3 regions of the Fictibacillus halophilus genome follow, and region 1 is predicted to be linked to each of the others. Evidence: riboswitches for the same ligand, from Rfam matches in the RefSeq annotation. Region 1 holds a riboswitch; each other region holds the start of a gene.
What was found. A riboswitch is a leader RNA that binds a small molecule or an ion and turns the genes downstream of it on or off. The one in region 1 is predicted to bind cobalamin.
Positions count from the first base shown of each region.

Region 2: another riboswitch for cobalamin. It lies ahead of I5J82_RS10740 (ribonucleoside-diphosphate reductase subunit alpha); the one in region 1 lies ahead of I5J82_RS09510 (DUF4430 domain-containing protein).
Region 3: another riboswitch for cobalamin. It lies ahead of I5J82_RS18160 (acyl-CoA thioesterase); the one in region 1 lies ahead of I5J82_RS09510 (DUF4430 domain-containing protein).

Region 1 covers NZ_JAEACF010000001.1:1,819,019-1,825,535, forward strand. The annotation lists gene serA (phosphoglycerate dehydrogenase) at 1-1,442, shown strand, start outside; gene I5J82_RS09500 (histidinol-phosphatase) at 1,497-2,309, opposite strand; gene I5J82_RS09505 (ECF transporter S component) at 2,551-3,081, opposite strand; gene I5J82_RS09510 (DUF4430 domain-containing protein) at 3,074-3,475, opposite strand; cobalamin riboswitch at 3,636-3,819, opposite strand; gene I5J82_RS09515 (ATP-binding protein) at 3,931-5,730, opposite strand; gene I5J82_RS09520 (response regulator transcription factor) at 5,727-6,443, opposite strand.
Region 2 covers NZ_JAEACF010000001.1:2,045,077-2,051,593, forward strand. The annotation lists gene I5J82_RS10725 (helix-hairpin-helix domain-containing protein) at 1-91, opposite strand, end outside; gene comER (late competence protein ComER) at 184-1,020, shown strand; gene I5J82_RS10735 (ribonucleotide-diphosphate reductase subunit beta) at 1,080-2,117, opposite strand; gene I5J82_RS10740 (ribonucleoside-diphosphate reductase subunit alpha) at 2,119-4,344, opposite strand; cobalamin riboswitch at 4,476-4,676, opposite strand; gene I5J82_RS10745 (3-hydroxybutyrate dehydrogenase) at 4,734-5,519, opposite strand; gene I5J82_RS10750 (GntP family permease) at 5,551-6,517, opposite strand, start outside.
Region 3 covers NZ_JAEACF010000002.1:174,396-180,912, forward strand. The annotation lists gene I5J82_RS18140 (spermidine synthase) at 1-703, opposite strand, end outside; gene I5J82_RS18145 (ferritin-like domain-containing protein) at 846-1,607, shown strand; gene I5J82_RS18150 (peroxiredoxin) at 1,620-2,297, shown strand; gene I5J82_RS18155 (YbaN family protein) at 2,343-2,708, opposite strand; gene I5J82_RS18160 (acyl-CoA thioesterase) at 2,731-3,213, opposite strand; cobalamin riboswitch at 3,370-3,549, opposite strand; gene I5J82_RS18165 (MGDG synthase family glycosyltransferase) at 3,676-4,803, shown strand; gene I5J82_RS18170 (hypothetical protein) at 5,162-5,371, opposite strand; gene I5J82_RS18175 (GH1 family beta-glucosidase) at 5,487-6,517, opposite strand, start outside.

The sequences.
Region 1 (6,517 bases):
TGGTAAGAAGTGCAACAAAGATTACTGAAGATGTTTTGAATCAGCTGCCAGCGCTTCAGATCATCGCACGAGCTGGAGTTGGTGTAGATAATATCGATCTGAACGCAGCGACAAAAAGAGGTGTGCTCGTCGTAAATGCACCTGAAGGAAACACCATTTCAACAGCAGAACATACATGGGCCATGATGATGGCATTGGTCCGCAACATCCCACAAGCCAATCAATCTGTCAAACAAGGTGAATGGAACCGTAAAAAGTATACCGGTCAAGAACTTTACCAAAAAACGCTTGGAATCGTAGGTATGGGAAGAATCGGCTCTGAACTTGCAAAACGCGCGAAAAGCTTCTCCATGAACGTACTCGTTTTTGATCCTTATTTTCCGAAAGAAAAACAAAAAGAATTATCCGTTACTTCTGTTGATCTTGATACGTTAATCCAACAGAGTGACATTATCACCGTTCATACCCCGCTTACAAAAGATACCCATAAACTATTAAATTTTGATAACTTAAAATACGCTAAAAAAGGTGCGTTCATCTTAAACTGTGCTCGCGGTGGCATCATCGATGAGGAAGCTCTTCTACATTACTTAGATAATGATCATCTATCTGGCTGTGCCCTTGACGTCTTTGAACAAGAACCACCCGTCAGCCGCTCTTTAGTCGATCACCCTAAAGTAATTGTTACACCTCACATTGCTGCATCCACGGTGCAAGCGCAAAAGAATGTCGCCTATATGGCGAGCGATGAGATTCGGTCTCATTTTTTACATCAACCTTTAAAACATGCGGTAAACTTTCCTTCGTTATCAAAAGATACGTATGAGAAGCTGATTGCTTATTATGACTTCTCAAATCTTCTAGGTTCCTTTACGACTCAGTTCTTTAAAGAACCTGTTTCAGAGATTTCGATCGGTTATGGTGGATCATTATCTGAAACGGATACAACATCTCTTACACGCAGTTTTTTGTGTGGCTTCTTAAAAACGAGATTAGACCGTCCTGTTAACGATGTAAACAGCATGGTGGCCGCGAAGGAACAAGGAATTGTAGTCGGTGAAAAGCACGGAACAGACGATCATGGTTATCCGAATATCATCCATGTAAAAGTCACAGGTCTGAACACAACATTTACCCTTTCAGCGACGCTCGTTAAAGGCTTTGGAGGCAGAATCATCAAGTTGAACGGTTATACAGTTGATTTTGTACCACAAGGTTCTCTTCTTTACATCGAACATCGTGACACTCCAGGAATTATCGGAAAAGTAGGAGCTTTCTTAGGAGAACGCAACATAAATATCGCAACGATGCACGTTGGCCGTAAATCAGCTGGCGGTGAAGCCATGATGGTTCTTACATTTGACACGCAACTTCCTGAATCTACTCAGAAAGAACTCGCGAGTATTGAGGATCTTCTCGTGTGTAAGCCTTTGGATCTGTAAAAAAGAAATAGTAAAAAGCTCTGCATGAAATTCTGCAGAGCTTTTTTAGTATGCTTAACCCAGTTGTACCTCTTTTCTTTCCCCATCCTTAAAAGTCATCAACTTAGTGTAACCGATCTCTTTCGCTAGCTTTATCGAAGCCTCGTAATTCTCTCCAACTTGGTGAGGTTCATGAGCATCTGAAGAGAGTACGATCGGTATCCCTTTTTTATAGCAAAGTGATAGAAGTTCTGGCTCTGGATAAATTCGTCCGACAGGTTTTCTTAGACCCGCAGATGAAATTTCTACACATGTTTTTGAATTTTGTAACGCATTCGTGATGCGCTCATACTGTTCGAAGAGAAATTCTTGATCAGTCGGGACATATTTAAAGATCTTGACTAGATCGATATGTCCAACAATATCAAATAGATTTGATTCTGCAAGTGTTACAATTTGATCATAGTACGAACGATACGTTTCATAAAGATCACGACGATCCCACTCTTTTCGGTATTCTGCAAGGTCTATCCCAAAATCATCGACCCAATGCACAGATCCGATCACATAATCGAAAGGATAGGCCTTTATAAAAGCCTCCATCTCAGCGTGTCTACCTGGCGTATAATCCATTTCAATCGACATGCGAACGTCCATCCCTAATTGGTCGGCACGCTTAAACAGATTCACATAATCGTCCATCTTGTAATAACGTCTTTCTTCCATCCATGGTTTTGATACGATGTTTTTTGTTTCATAAAAGTGATAAGCGTGTTCAGAGATCCCAAACTCTTGTATTCCCTTCTCTTTTGCTGTGTCTACAAACTGTTTTAGATAATCAATCGTCAATGTCCCTTTTTCGAGATGAGAATGGTAATCTGTTAGCATATTAATCTCCTTTTTAAAACGTTTTACCATATGTACCATGAAATCATTGTTCGTTCAAGTGTTTATGCTCCCAATTTACCTCCGATAAATAGGACGCTTAAGCACATCATTAAAAAGATCACAGCAAAAAAACGGTTCAGATAATCTCGCATTTTGTCCTCCTAGGTAAAAGTAAAATCAACTTTATCATCCTATTCAGCTTTTCAACTTTTTGAACCGGTTTTTAAAGAAAAAAAGCTCCCTATTCAAAGGCAGCTTTTTGACTAACATCCTTATTTATATAATTTTCCATCACATATAGAAGTGGTTTGTAAAGAACGATAAAGAAAACCACGTTACCAATTGCATGATTCAAATCAAAGGGGAGACTCGCTAAGTAATACGGCCAGAACTTCTGCATGATGATTCCGCCAAAGAGAACGGACATGATAAAACCAAACAGAAAGCCACAGAAGCCAGCATAGATAGTGAGCAACAACCAAGGAATCTTATGTCGGTATCTTCCTAGGTATGCACTCATTACGGCGATCAGCCCCCAAGCGAACATCTGACCGAACGTCCACAAGCCGTGCCCTAAAAAAAGGTTGGTTGTAATCGTACTTAATATCGCAAGTAAGAGCCCTTGAGCTGGCCCGAGTACGAATGAAGCAAGAATGAGTATCGTTGTATTCGGCTGAACATTCGGTATCATAGCAAAGGCGATTCTACCCACTGTTAATATCGCAGCTAGTAATGCAATGATCGTTATTCTTTTTACCGTAAGCTTATTCATACTTGTGAAGGTCAAATTCTACGACATCGCCAGGTTTTAACGTAATATCCTTAGCACCCTTCATCGCTTCTTCACCGTTAACAGAAAAGAACCAAGATGTTTTGTCCTGTTCGCTCCCAGCCACTCCTTCAATACTGCTTATAAATGCTCCATCGTATTGTGTTTCAATCTTAAAGTTATCTTGCATCACGTCCATGATCGTTTCATCTTTTGCAATCTCGATTTTCTTTTCGGTAACCTTTTCTTTTCCGTTATCTTTTGTGATCTGAACCGTTACTTGCTCTTTTTTCGTTTCTTCTTGTTTAGGCTGATCAGCTGTTTCCTTCGTTTCAGTCGTTCCACAGCCCACCAACATCATCATCATTGTTGCTAATACTAAAAGTAATTTTTTCATGATTTACCTCTTTCTGTTATAAAAACGCTTTGTTTGATACTACAATTTACTTTACGCAACTAAAAAAATCCCCTTCAGCTACGAAGGAGATTAATAGTATACAGGCAGAAAACAGCAACCGGCCCCGGTACTGTTAAACACCCCCCTATCCTCGTAGGTCATGTCATGTAACAAACAGGCAGGTCTCCTGGCTCTTGATCATCGTCTCCTAACGCCTTCCCGTTTTCACAGTGGCGATATTTTAGGATTCTCACAATTACAGTGGCGGGACCGCAACGGAATCTAACCGTTTTCCCTATTAAGCTCGTCCTATAAAGGACTGCACCTGTTTAACACTTATGAAATTTTATAAATCACAATTCCTATTATAAACTTATTGGAGAAATTTGTGAAATCATTTTTAAAAACTGCTCTTGTTCCTTATGAAACAAGATTAATCGGGACGTATTGCTAATTTATTTCAACGTTCGCGGAATAACGAAAGAAAATGTCGTTCCTTCATTATTCTTACTATGCACGCTGATCTGACCACCATGTGCTTCCACAATGTTTCTTGCGATGGCAAGTCCAAGTCCCGTTCCACCTGATTTTCCTCTTGTTCTTGCTTTATCACCTTTATAGAAACGTTCGAAAACAAATGGCAGATCTTCTTCTTTTATGCCGGTTCCATTATCTTTGACAAAGAATTTCACGTTCTGATCGCTCACTTCTACAGTCAGGATTACAAAACCGCCTTGAGAAGTATGACGAATCGCATTGTCGATTAAATTCGTTAAGACCTGTTCAATCCGGTCTGGGTCGATATCCATCTCCTCTTGCAGACTTTTGAGATCTTTCTTAAACTCCAGATTTAATTGAATCTCTCTGTCTTTTGCTGGACCTTGAAATTTTCGCACGATCCTTTCTGCAAAAGGTATGATCGGAAGAGAGCTATAATGAAGCTTCATATGACCTGCTTCTAATCTTGCGAGATCGAGAAGTTCGTTAACTAGTCTTCCCATCCGTTTCGATTCGTCTAAGATGATTCCTGCTAATTCTTTCTTCTCTTCTTCAGATTCTGCGATATCATCTACGATCGCTTCACTATATCCTTGAAGCATAGCAATCGGCGTCTTCAATTCATGTGAAACGTTCGCTACAAAATCTTCTCTAAGCTTGTCCATACGTCGTTCTTCCGTCATATCACGAAGAACAGCTACTGCTCCCCGTATTAAAGATTGGTCATACAGAGGCGTCATTACAACTACCCACGAACGGCCTTGTATCGCGATCTCTGTCATCTGTTCACTCTCGAGAGCCACAACCTGTCCAAAGAGCTGTCTAACCGTCTCAGGAACGTTTCCGTTGACCTCTGTCTTCATGCCTGATTCGTAATAGAACGCCTGTAGGAAACGATCAGCAGGAGGATTCGTAACAAGAATATTCATTTTTCTATCAAAAGTGATCACACCATCTGCCATCGAACTCAAAACACTCGTTAACTGCTCTTTTTCTTGATTTAACGCTGTGATGTTGTTTTTTAATTGTCTGCCCATCCGATTAAACGTCATGCCAAGTTCGCCGATCTCATCATGTGTTAAAATCGGTACTTTCATATCAAACTCACCTTTAGCCACAGATGTCGCCGCTTCCCTCATCCTTCTTAAAGGTGCCGTAATTCGGGTGGATAAGAAAAACGCAAAAACCGTAGTTAAGATGATTGCGATCCCTGCCGCTAAAAAGATCAGATACTTTGTGTGGTTTGTTGTTTTTTCCACATTCTCGATGGATTGATAGACGTAAACGGCTCCTGCATTTTCCCCTGATCCATACGGTTCACCGTAAATAATCATCCTTTGCATTGTCTCATCATTTTTATTCAAAACGGGAAAATCTCCGTTTACGTAGATCTTTTTTCCACTCTCTGCGACAGTTGATAACTTATCGTTCTCTTTAAAAACAGATACAGGGATATATGGTGCATCATCGTAAGAATTCTCAGACATAAAGGATTCCTGATTTTCATCTATGATCATGATAGACATGGAATATGCTTCAGCCATTTCACTTGTGATGCGTATCGCTTCTTCCTTATTCTCATCGCTTTCCATAATCAACATTAGTCGATCGGCCATTTTCGTTAATTGGTCTCTCGCTTGATCATCGTAAAACGATTCAAAAAATTGCGTAAGGAGAATGGTCAGAAGGGTTAAAACAACTGAAACTAATAAAAGTATCGTTATCCAAAGTTTACCAACTACACTTCTCCAGATCATTCATTCCCAACCTCAAATTTGTAACCTACTCCCCAAACCGTCGCGATCATAGATGCAGCATCCGGTGAGACTTTGTTAAGCTTTTCTCTTAGTCTTTTCACATGTGTGTCTACCGTTCTTAGATCACCAAAGAATTCATAGTTCCATACATCTTTTAGCAATTGTTCGCGCGCATAAACTTTATCTGGTGTCTTCGCCAAGTAGTACAACAACTCATATTCTTTTGGTGTTAAGTTCACTTCTTTTCCGCCAGCTGTTACACGATGAGCATCGTGATCGATCGTAAGGTGCTTAAACACAACAACGTTCTTTGCAACCGTTTCGGTTTGAAGGAACTTCGTAGGAGAAGATCTTCTTAACAGTGCTTTTACACGCAGAATGACTTCTCTTGGACTGAACGGCTTCGCGATATAATCGTCCGTACCTGCTTCGAATCCTTCTATGCGATTAAGCTCTTCTCCTTTAGCAGTTAGCATGATTACAGGAGTCGCCTTCTTTTCTCTTAACTTTTCACAAACCTCGATGCCATCCATACCCGGAAGCATAAGGTCGAGCAAGATGAGATCAAAATTAATGGATACTGCCATCTGAAGCGCATCCTCACCGTTTTCTGCCTCATGAACTTCATAGTTCTCTCGCTCTAGATACATCGTTAATAGTTTTCGAATTCTTTCTTCATCATCAACAACTAGAATTTTAGCTTCTGTATCCATATTCAATCCTCCACTTAAAATCAGTTAAAAAAGATTTTTTCCTGTCTCTATCATACATGAAACCAAGTACACTA
Region 2 (6,517 bases), 230 kb from region 1:
GAAAATAATTGAATAGAGATACAATTATTGCAAGGATCAGCATAATGCCACCTCCAATGAACCAGTTCATATGTTGCTTTAACTTTCCCATTCATTCACCTTCTTAAATAGGCTTGAACTTGCAAAAAACATATTTAATACACTGCGTGCATAAATTTGAACGTAGAGGAAGGAGGTTCAGATATGAAGGTTGGAATTATCGGAACCGGAAATATGGGAAGCGTTCTTGCTTCTTCTTTTATCGAATCTTCAGCCATTTCGCCATCAAGGCTCATGGTCACTAACCGTACTCTGTCTAAAGCGGAGAGGCTGCAGAATGCCTATCCAAAAATGAAGGTTGGTAATAATCCTGAAGAAGTTTTCCGATTTGCTGAGATTGTGTTCATATGTGTGAAACCACACGAGTTTTATTCGTTGCTTTCTAGCAATAAAAATTCTATCTCTAAACATCAACTGCTCGTTTCTATTACAAGTCCTATTTCCTGTGAACAGTTGGAAGATCTGCTAGATTGCAATATTGCAAGAGCTATTCCGAGTATTAATAATCGGGCACTAGCTGGATCATCTCTTGTAACTTTCGGAAAAAGATGTCACCCTGATTACAAAGAGAAGCTACTAACTTTAATGAGTTATATTTCTACACCACTCGAAATCGATGAAAATATCACTCGGGTCTCTTCTGATATCGCGAGCTGTGGTCCTGCGTTTATCGGTTATGTCCTGCAATGCTTTATTAATTCAGCAGTCGATCAAACCGACATCACTAAAGCACAGGCAACCCAACTGGCAAGTGATATGATTATCGGAATGGGAAAACTACTTGAGAAAGATATTTATACGTTACCAACACTCATTCAAAAGGTATGCGTAAAAGGTGGTATTACAGGAGAAGGTATTAAGATTCTGAGCAATGAGGTCGATGAAGTTTTCGATCATGTCATTAAGCGCACACACGAAAAATATCATGAAGAATGCGAAAAAGTGAGCCAACAGTTTGAAGTAAAAGAAGAGCTTAAGTAAATTCTATCGTCATTATAAAACATCTAAAAAAAGAAAGCCGGGACCTAGATCCCGGCTTTCTATAATTCATCGAACCCATTTTCATCAGAAACTTTAGTGTATTGTCTCGATTTCTGCTCAAAAAAATCACTTTTTCCCGAATTCACATCAGAATATGCCTTTATCCAAGGAAGAGGATTTTTATTGTATTCTGGGTATAGCTTGTTATAGCCTAATTCGTTCAATCGTTTATTCGCCATGAACTTAATATATGCTTCTAGATCGGATTCATGAATGCCCTCAAATGAATTTCCTATTATATACTTACTCCATTTAATCTCAAGCTCAGCGGCCCGATGAAACGTGTTTCTCGCAAACATCTCCAACTCTTCATCTCTTAATTGCGGGTCTTCTTCTATTACAGCTTTAAAAATTTGAGTAAAAAGATAAACATGTAGCTGCTCATCTCTATTAATATAGTTGATCATCGTTGAAGTCGAGACCATCTTTTGATTTCTGGCTAAATTATAGAAGAAGCTGAATCCAGAATAAAAATTTAACCCTTCTAGGATTACGTCATAAACAATAGATTTCAAAAATGTTTGAGGCGTAGGGTTATGAATAAATTCCTCATAGCCTTCTACAATGAAATCATTTCTCTCTCTTAGCACGGCATCTGTTTTCCAGTATTCAAATATTTCATCCTGCTTAGACTTCGGTACTAGAGAGGACAAAACGTACGAATATGACTGATTATGAACCACTTCTTGGAACGATAGAGTGGCCATTAGTGCAGCAAGGCTTGAATCTGTTAAATATGCTGCTACTTTGCTCGAATAATCCGTTTGAACACTATCTAAGAATGCCAATAAACCTATAATCTTATTAAACGTATCTTGTTCTTTTTCACTCAAGCTAACATATTGTTTGCTGTCACTCGACATGTTGATCTCAAACGGTGTCCAAAAATTAGCCAACATGTTTTTGTATAGTGGATAAGCCCATTTATATCTCACATCGTCCCAGTTTAGAATGTTGGAACTCTTACCATTGATGATACCTGTGGATCGATTAGGAGCTTCTACATCATAGATTTTTCTCTCTTTGAGTGGTTGAATATTAACTTTCACAGCTTTCACATCCTTCTAACTCGATCGACGTAGACCGAGTGTAATAGGTTGTCTTCAATCCTTTTTTAAAGCTCAACATATGAAGGTGTAACAACTCTTTGGCCTTTATGTTGTGATTAACATAGAGATTAAACGAAATGGACTGATCCACGTGCCTCTGTCTAGCTGCGTTCTGTTCAATACTCCATGTTTGATCGATTAAAAACGCAGATTTATAAAACCATGTTGTTTCTGCACTCAAATCAGGTGCTGTTACAGGAATTTTATAGTTCTTCTTTTCTTCTGAATAGAATCTTTTAAATATAGGATCCACACTCGGCGTCGAATTTGCGATAATCGACGTTGATGAATTCGGTGCAACCGCAATGAGGTAACCATTCCTTAGTCCATGCATATTGACTCTTTCTATTAGACTCTCCCACTCTTCAGAGGAATAGTTACGCTTAGAAAAGTAGGCCCCCGTCTCCCAATCTGATCCTGAAAACGCCGGATATCTTCCCTTTTCTTTCGCAAGCTCACAACTAGCATTGATTACATGATAATTAATCGTCTCATAAAGGGTATCAGCATACGAAACAGCTTCTTCACTTTCCCACTTGATCCCCTCTTTCGCTAAAAGGTGGTGCCATCCAAATGTTCCTACACCGACTGCACGGTACTTCTTATTTGTAAGTTCTGCTTGAGGCACATCGATACGATTAAGATCAATAACGTTATCAAGCATACGGATTTGAATATCAATCACTCTTTTTAACACGTCGTCATTGATCACTTTAGCAAGTGAAAGAGAAGATAGATTACAAACGACAAAGTCTCCTGGCGTTTTTCTGATGACGATTTCTCCATTCTCCGCTTCCTCTGACGTGACAACAGTCGCAGACATGTTTTGCATAATCTCTGTGCACAGGTTAGATGCATAGACCATCCCTTTATGAGGATTTGGATTTAACCGGTTTACAGTATCACGATAAAACATGAACGGTGTTCCGGTTTCAAGTTGCGACTTCATGATTCGTTTCATGATCTCAATAGCAGGAATAGATTTTTTTGAAAGTCTCTCATCATTGACACAATCAGCATATTTTTCTCTAAAGCTTCCTGATCCAATCGTTTCATCATAGAAATCTTCTAAAGAATAACCTTTGATCTTTCTTACCTCGTGAGGATCGAACAGATACCAGTCCTCACGTTTTTCTACGCGTTCCATGAAAAGGTCTGGCAGACACACACCTGTAAAAAGATCATGTGTTCTCATTCGTTCATCACCATTGTTTAACTTTGCATCTAAAAACTCCAAGATGTCACTATGCCAAATATCCAGGTAGACGGCGATAGCGCCTTGCCTCTGTCCAAGCTGATCTACAGACACGGCCGTGTTATTTAACTGCTTCATCCACGGTATTACACCTGATGAGTTCCCCTTAAATCCTTTAATGTCTGAACCTCTAGCCCTAATTTTTCCGAGATAGATGCCAAGCCCGCCACCACCTTTTGAAACGGTTGCTGCATCTGTATTAGAATCAAAGATTCCCCTTAAACTATCGTCGATCGTATCAATGAAACAAGAGCTAAGCTGCCCGTAGCTCTTCCCTGCATTTGCTAAAGTCGGGGTTGCAACCGTCATATAGAGATTCGAGAGCGCCCAGTATGCTTCTTCGACGAATTGAAGTCTATGTGTAGGATGCTCGTCTCTCATTAAAAATAAGGCGATCAGCATCCAGCGTTCTTGTGGCAATTCGTAAATTTCGTGGTTGAACCCTTTTGCCAAGTATCGATCCGCAAGTGTTTTAAGTCCAATGTATGTAAAAAGTTTATCTCTAGATGAATCCATCATGTTTTCAGCTTTCTCCAAGTCTTCCTTTGAGTACGCCGATAGAATAGTATCATCATAGATATTCAAACTTACTAATTTCGTAATCAGCCCATAGAGGTTTGTATATGGTTGCTTTTCTGTTTCTTCCCGATTACGCATCACTTCTTCATATAGCTGCCTTAAATAGATTTGTGATGCCACAAACGTCCACTGTGGGTTCTCTGCACTCAAACCATTCAATGCTTCCATGATCAACTGTCTATAAAGTGAGCTAGATTCTTGTGAACGACTTTCCAATTTCTTCGCATTTTTTAAAAAAGATTCAGCTTGTATGTTCGGAAAATTTTCGACACAACTCTTTAACCACTCCCCGAGCAAAGAGTTTTCAGTTGTCATTTTCATAGTTAATACACTCCTTAGGTCATAATAAAAACCCTCTTCCATCAGGAAGAGGGTGAAAGAATCACGTGTATTCGCCAGACAAGCGTCAGCATCAAACAGCGGCAGTTCTTTCTCCCAATCCCCGAGGAAAAGAAAATAGGAGTTCTCAGGCAGGTCTACTGGCTTTTGCTTCTTCCTACTTTGGGCCTTCCCATACAGCAGCCATATTAAATAACTGACTGTACAGTGGCTATTCCATTTCGTCCACAATTACAGTTGCGGGGACAGCTTCGGCATTGAACCGAATTCCCTTTTAAGCCGGATGTTCCGGCACCTGATTTCTCCATATATAGGTTTGTATTATATACTTTGACACTAAATATAGTGAATGTCAATAGATTATCTATCTATTATTGCGCGACATAGCCACCATCGATAACAATCGCTTGCCCTGTAACACCTTTCGCATTTTCACTTGAAAGAAAGAGTGTGTAATCTGCAATCTCTTGAACATCTAACAATCTTTTCTGAGGAACAAGCGGATAGATGACTTCTTCCAAAACTTTTTCTAACTCAACGTTTCTCGTTTTAGCCAGGTCTTCTAATTGCCCTCTTACAAGAGGTGTATCAACATACCCTGGGCAAACCGCATTTACCGTTATTCCAAAAGGTGCACCCTCTAAGGCAGCTACTTTCGTTAGACCGATAACTCCATGCTTCGCACTGTTGTATGCAGATTTTCCTGCAAAACCTACAAGTCCATTTATGGAGGCCATATTTATGATACGTCCGAATCCTTGTTTCTTCATGATGGGAAACACATGTTTTGTTGCTATAAATGGAGCCGTAAGCATTACACTGATCAATTGCTGAAACTTCTCAGTCGGAAACTCTTCAAGCGGAGAAACATACTGCAATCCTGCATTGTTAATGAGGACATCGATGCGTCCGAAATGTTTCAGTGTTTCGTCCAACGCTATTGTTATATCTTCTTCCTTGGTCACATTACAGCCAAGTCCGATTGCTTCAAGACCATCTTGAACCAACAGCTGTGCAGATTCCTTTGCTTTCTCATCATTTAAATCACTGATCACGACTTTTGCTCCTTGTTCAGCAAAAGCCTTTGCTAACTGCAAACCAATTCCACTGGCTGCTCCTGTAATAAAGACAACTTTTCCCTCAACGAACGCTCTCATGGCATAATTACTCCTTTCTTAGAAAAATAGTTTAAACGATACCGAATCCATAATACAAACCTATGATTACAAACACAGCGATCGTTTTAATGATCGTCATCGCAAAAATATCGATATACGCTTGTTTATGAGTTAAACCAGTAACGGCTAACAAAGTAATAACAGCACCGTTGTGCGGAAGTGTATCCATTCCACCACTCGCCATTGAAGCAACACGGTGAAGTACTTCTGTATCAATACCAAGTTTGTCTGCTTGTGCAATATACGTTTCACTCATCGTTGCGAGTGCGATACTCATTCCGCCAGACGCAGATCCTGTAATACCAGCTAACGTCGTAGTCGTAACTGCTTCATTGATCAACGGGTCTTTGATTGTATTCGACATTGCCGAGTTTACTGCAGTAAAGCCAGGCAGTGCTGCGATTACACCACCAAATCCATACTCTGATGCTGTATTTAATGTAGCAAGTAACGCTCCGCCTATGGATAGATTGATCCCTTTATTAAAGTTGTTTTTAATTCTTTTGAAAGAGAACAAGAGAACTGTAATGATACCAATGATCAAAGCTCCTTCAACTGCCCATACAGCAGCAAGCGATGGTATTTGAATCTCAGGCACGTTCTTCATACCAATCGCAGAAAAATCAAACGTCTTTCCGTAATACTGAGGAATTAGGACGGTGAACCATTTATTGAACACTCCTACTAAAATAAGTGGAAGAATCGCTATAAAAGCATTTGGTAGATTTTCAGAATCCAGCTTTTCAGGCTCGTTGGTATGACCTGTTCCGTATCCTTCACCTTTTGCCGCCGCTTGTCTACGTCTCCACTCAAGGTAGATCATACCCAATATGAAAACAAACATTCCTCCGATAAACCCGAGCCACGGTGCAGCCCAAGTAGTTGTACCAAAGAAAGACGTTGGAATAATATTTTGAATCTGTGGACTCCCAGGAAAAGCATCCATCGTAAATGTAAAAGCTCCTAGTGCGATCGTA
Region 3 (6,517 bases), on a different contig from region 1:
TGCTCCACATATATTCTGGCATCAGGTTGACGGTCGAACAAGCAATGGATAGAACACCACCAGGGTTTAAGTGTTCCTTTAACTCATGATAAAACTCTAAAGAAAACAATCGGGATAGACTTGGACACTTTTCCGTGGGCTCTGGTATATCCACAATGATTACGTCCCAAGCTTCTAGGCTTTGTTCCACAAAACTTCTACCATCTTGAATCATAGTTCTCACTTTATGATGATTTAATGCACCTTCATTGAATGCCACCAAACGATCGAAGCTTTTTCCAAGGTCCATCATCTCTGCATCAATATCGACTGCAATAATTTCGTCAACTTCTTCATAGCGTAAAGCTTCTCGGACACTGATTCCGCCTCCGCCACCGATGATTAAGATACGTCTAACCTCTTTTGCAGCTGCCATCGGAACATGTACGATCACTTCGGCATACTCATTCTCATCTTCTTTCGTACCAAACATGATTTCACCATTGCTATAGACCCATACTTCTTCTCCTACTTCGACTAATGCAATTTTTTGTGTAGATGTATGAAACGTTTGAATCACTCTAAAGTTTTGGTTGGGTCTCTGACCATCATTTATATAAGATATAACAGACCCGTTTCCCCATAGAATCCAGTATAAGTAGACACTTGCTTCTATTATAAAAACTGCGGCTGCACCAACCGTTAGCCACATGAGTTCATCCACTATGAACACTCCTTATTTTTCAACAAGCTTTATTCTCATTCTTATTCATTTATCCGGCATGTGGTGTTGAAAAACTTGTACATAAGCAAAATTTAGGCATCTGCATAGACTAATGCGACAATCACTTTTTGGAGGTTATCTTATGAGTTATATGAATCCACAACAACAGCAGCAAGGCAGCGGTCAACAGCAGAGTGATGGGCAGCAGCAAGCTCTTCAACTATCTCTGCAACTCATTAAAGAAGCCGTTGCTGGCGAAAGAGAAGATCAATTATTTTACGAATACTTAATTTCTGAAGCACCTACGAACGAAGAAAAATTAATCATTGCTTCCATTCGCGATGATGAGAAACGACATAACAAGCTTTTCAGAATGATCTACAAAGATCTCACCGGTCAAGAAGTTCCACCTGTGAACGGAGAAGAGTTTCAAAAACCAAAAACCTATAAAGACGGTCTTGTAAAAGCTTTGTTTGGGGAACTTGCTGCTGTCGAAAAATATCGTGTCATTCGCCAAGGACTTCCTAATACGTATTATCGAGACATTCTTTTTAACATCATTACAGATGAGATCAAACACAGTGCAAAGTACAACTATTTATATACGTTAAACAGTCAACCAAGTTCTCCTCGTTCTGTTCAACAAGCACACCGAATGCCACAAACAGAGAGCATAGCGGATCAATGGGTTTCGTACATTGACCCACTTGTCAAAAGAGCGTTAAAAGAGACGGAAGAAGGCATTAATCTTACTCATCTCTATCAGGAATTTATTTTATCTGGTGTTCTTGTTGGTCAAGGGTTCACACCTCAACAAGCAATTGAACAAGTAGAAGAGTGGGAAAAAACAGGAGAATCTCAGCTATTGAAAAAGAGCAAGATGATGGGAAACCAAGTAAGATAGGGGAAGAGAGGGATGGAATCTACACAAATATATTCAAAGCCTTTTATTGGCGATCAATTTCCGGAAATGACGGTTCATACAACCCTTGGGGATCTTGTCCTACCAACAAGCTATCAAGGTCATTGGTTTGTCCTCTTTAGCCATCCAGGTGACTTTACACCCGTGTGTACAACAGAGTTTGTTGCGTTCCAAAAGCTCATGCCAGAGTTTAGAAAACTAAACACTTACTTAATCGGATTATCTGTAGAACAAGTGTACTCTCACATAAAGTGGATTGAATGGATACAGCAGAACTTGAAAGTAGAGATTACTTTTCCGATTATAGCGGATAGTCTTGGCAAGATTGCTACTAGACTTGGAATGATCCATCCTACCATGGGAACAAGAACGGTGAGAAGTGTTTATATCGTTGATCCGACAGGTAAAATTCGTCTTATTCTTACGTATCCCGAAAATGTCGGCCGTAATATCAACGAAATTCTAAGAGCGGTGAAGGCGTTGCAGACAGCAGATAGAAATAAAGCAGCAACACCTGCAAACTGGCCGAAAAATGAACTAGTCGGAGACCGTCTGATCGTTCCCGCACCTACAACCGTACAAGAAGCGAAAAAACGGGCAGAACAAGCACAGGCCGGAGAGATCGAATGCTACGATTGGTGGTTATGCACAAAACCTCTTCATGATAGATAAAGAGCAGCCTTGAGTAAGGCTGCTCTCTTTATGTCCACATATTCACTATGCAGTTTTAATTTTAACGATAAAATAATAATACTTATACATCACAACAAGGATTAAGATCACTCTTGCGACCATGCTGTCTGTAAGGATAAAAGTAATCAAGATCATCGAGTCTGAAAACAGGCTAATCATGATCTTTTTCTTTTTTGTCAGTGAGCGATTTCTTACAAAATCATCTAGATGTTTTTTATAAATGTCGGTTCCTTTAAACCACATTTCAAACTTTTTTGAACCTTTTACGAAAAAATAAGACGCGAGTAATAAGAGTGGTGTTGTAGGAAGCAACGGCAACACAATTCCAATCACACCTAAACCAAGGAAAAAGAACCCCAATGCTACAAATATGATGTTTTTTATTTTCATTGGAATTCTCACTTCCTTTTTCTTATAAAGTTCCTGTTACGTTTTTATATAACAAACGCCGTTCTTTCCTTAGTGGAGCTCCTTTAAAGAATGCTACTTCTTCTTCTGTCTCAGGAATGACACTTGGTACCGGAAACGGCTTACCGTTTTGATCGATGGCGACCATCGTTAAGATCGATGTGGTATTCAGCGTTCTATTTCCCGTCTCTAGATTTTGACACTCTACTTTTACGTAAACTTCCATCGACGTTCTTCCAGTTGAGATCACTACACCTTCTAATATGAGGATGTCTCCCACTTTAGCTGACGATAAGAAGTTTACATTATCAATGGATGCGGTGACAACCACTTTCTTGCTGTGCTTCATGGCGGCAATCGCTGCGATCTCATCAATGTACGATAAAACGGTACCGCCAAATATTGTTCCCATGTGATTCGTATCAGGGGGCAATACCAACTTTGTTTGAATCGTTCTTGAGACGTTTGCTGATAACTGCTGTTCCATACCATTCCCTCTTTCTGAAGCTTGCAAGCTCCTCTTTTTTTTGAGGGAGTTAGTGAACAAAGAAAAAAACCCATCACAAAAGACGGGTACGTAAGAATACATAACAGAATCATCTATTAAATATCCCTCGTCCTATCTTCCCAACTCCCGAAGAAGATCAACGCTATAAAGATGGCAGGTCTCCTGACTCGTGCATCAGCCTACTCTAAGCCCTTCCCGCCAGATAGACAGTGGTTTTGCTTATTTCGTCAGCACTTACAGTTGCGGGTACAGTTCTGGTCTTACACCAGATTCCCTATTAAGTCTGTAACAGACACCATAATTATCGGATCTTATGAAATTATGAATCTATCTTATTGTACCACTAACAATTTTTACTTTTTACAAAACCTTTTATTCTTCTTCATATGAGGTTTAAAATCACCTGCTATGCTTATCTCAAAAGACTGGGGAGGTTTTCAAATGATACGTCCAACAGCATTAATCCTTACAGCTAACTATGGCAGCGGTCACGTTCAAGTCGCTAATGTTCTCGCTGAAGAACTAAAAAATAAAGGATATCAACCTGTTATCTCTGATTTATTTGGTGAGGCTCACCCTATCATGTCTCAAGTCACACAATCTATATTTATCAAGAGTTTTTCACACGGCTCTTCTTTTTATAAATGGTTCTATTATGGAACAAATAAATTAAATGCAAATACGATTACACAATTTTCTCGGTATTTAGGAAGAAAAAGATTCTTAGAATTGATCAATGAACACCAACCCCATTTTGTGATAACAACCTTTCCCCTTCATGCTGCTCCATTTCTTATAAAAAAATCACGGTTCAATATTCCCATCTATACCGTGATCACAGATTATTTCGCTCATCCTTTTTGGATCAATCCATCGATTGATCGGTATTTTGTTGCCTCCGACTCAGTTAAATACGGATTGATCAAACACGGTGTAGATAAAAATAAAATTACAGCTAGTGGCATCCCGATCCGTGCAGACTTTTACCGTCCGATTAATAGAGAAGAAGTGTTTACTGAATACGGAGTTACGCCAAGTAGTCGTGTAGTTACGATTTTAGCTGGTGCTCAAGGTGTGCTGAAAAACGTTAAGGTGCTCGCACAGCGTTTGCTGAAAGATCCATCATTGCGGGTGATTGTCGTTTGTGGCAAGAACAAAACGTTGTACCAAAAGTTAAAACCGCTTGCTGAACAATATTCAGACTCATTCCGATTATTTGGTTACGTAGAGAAGCTTCATGAGATTTTAAAGATCTCACATTGCTTAGTAACAAAGCCAGGAGGAATCTCTATTACTGAGGCTGCCGCAGTAAGAGTCCCCCTCCTCCTTTATAAGCCAGTTCCTGGTCAAGAAGGAGAAAATGCTAAGTATTTTGAAGAAAAAGGCGCTGCTTTTGTCGTTCATACTGTAGACGAAATCGTAAGTAATGTTCAGAAGTTATTTGATAACGAAGCTTTGCTGAGTAGCATGCAGAGAAATTTAGAGCTTATTCACCATTCTCACTCTTCCTCATTAATTGCTGACTATGTTATGGAAGAAGTACAAGAGCTGTATCAAGTTACACGTTAGGTTTTTAATGGATACAACATCTCACAGCGGTTAATTAGATAAAGGTTTCGTGAAAGAAGTTAGTTAATAAACATTACTTATACCTGGCGGGGTATAACGATTACTATTTCGAGAATTTTTTGAAATAATCCTAGAAATATCGGATTTATTCCGTTGAATTTTTCCGATTTTTAGGCGATTCTCGCCCATAAATCGGGTAGTCGACATACCTCGACAAGTACAAATTAGCCCAATACCCTCCACCCCAATCTCGCAAAGCAAAGTTAACATATTCAAGGGTTCATGCCTTGATACACACTCCAAACAAATAAACGGGCAAAATCGCTATTATCAGCGATTCTGCCCGTTCTATAAAACTTCAATCTTCCTTAGCACCATCTTCCGCAATCGCGCGCAGGTCAGCATAGAAAAAATCATCATTGCATAATGGAGAGTGTTCCTTTTTATCATAGCTCTCAACGATTTCCTTTAGTTCACCAGTATCACCTTTTGCATTAATGATCTCTACTAACTCATTCATTCCGTCTGATGTTTCTTCGTCGATTCGTTCTTCATTCTTATCCTTCATAACTTTCCCTCCTATACGTTGTTAGCTTCCCCACTCAGGAAAATTTTACACAAAAACAAAAAAGCCCCTAACATACGCCAGGGACTTCAATGGTTATTACTATCTTAAAAATAAATTAGCTTACGGAAATGGTATCCGTCTCTTTGTTGCTGTTATTGGTTCCTCTGTTCTTCACGATCTCCGCATAACGGTAGGCGCTATCTTTCCAGATTCGCTCTTGAGAATCAAAGTCTACATAGATGATTCCAAATCGTTTGTCATAACCGAAGCTCCACTCAAAGTTATCCATTAGAGACCACAGATAGTAGCCTTCAATATTCATACCTTCATCATTTAAATCAGAAACCGCTTGAAGATGCTTTTCGATATAATCAACACGGCCATGATCGTGGACTCGTCCGTTCTCTAGCACGTCATCAAAGGCTGCACCATTCTCTGTAATATAGATAGGAAGATCTGTATACTCTTTTCTCAGCCTTCTAATGAGATCCTTAAACTCTTCTGGCGCGATATCCCATCCCATGCCGGTTTTCTCATAATCAGAATGAGCCCCTCTATGTAAGAAGTCATTCGCAGCAGAGAATTCAACAATGCCTCGGCTATAATAGTTGATGCCAAAGAAATCACAAGACGTTGAGATAATCTCCATATCTCCTTGCTCGATAAAGTCATACGAATGAACATATTTAGAGAACAGATTCATCATATCAACAGGGTACTGTCCTTTAAAGACAGGATCTAAGAACCAGCGATTAGAATAACCGTCAGCATTATTTGCTGCAAGCTGATCGTTCACAGAATCTGTTTTTGCATACATCGGCGATAGGTTTAACGTGATACCGATCGGCGTTTTAGATTGAAGTTCGTTCTTTAAATATTGTACAGCTTTTCCGTGAGAAAGAAGCATGTGGTGTACGGCTTTAACGGCTTCGTCCATGTTCGTATGTCCTGGCGCATGGAAACCTTGATGGTAGCCTAAGAAACCGGCACACCACGGCTCGTTATGTGTAATCCAAGAATCCACTTCTGCATCAAGCTCTTGAAAGCAAACTTTTGCCAACTCCATAAACCAATCAACCGATTCACGGTTTACCCATCCGCCTTCCTCATGAGCCCATAGTGGAAGATCCCAGTGATAAAGCGTGA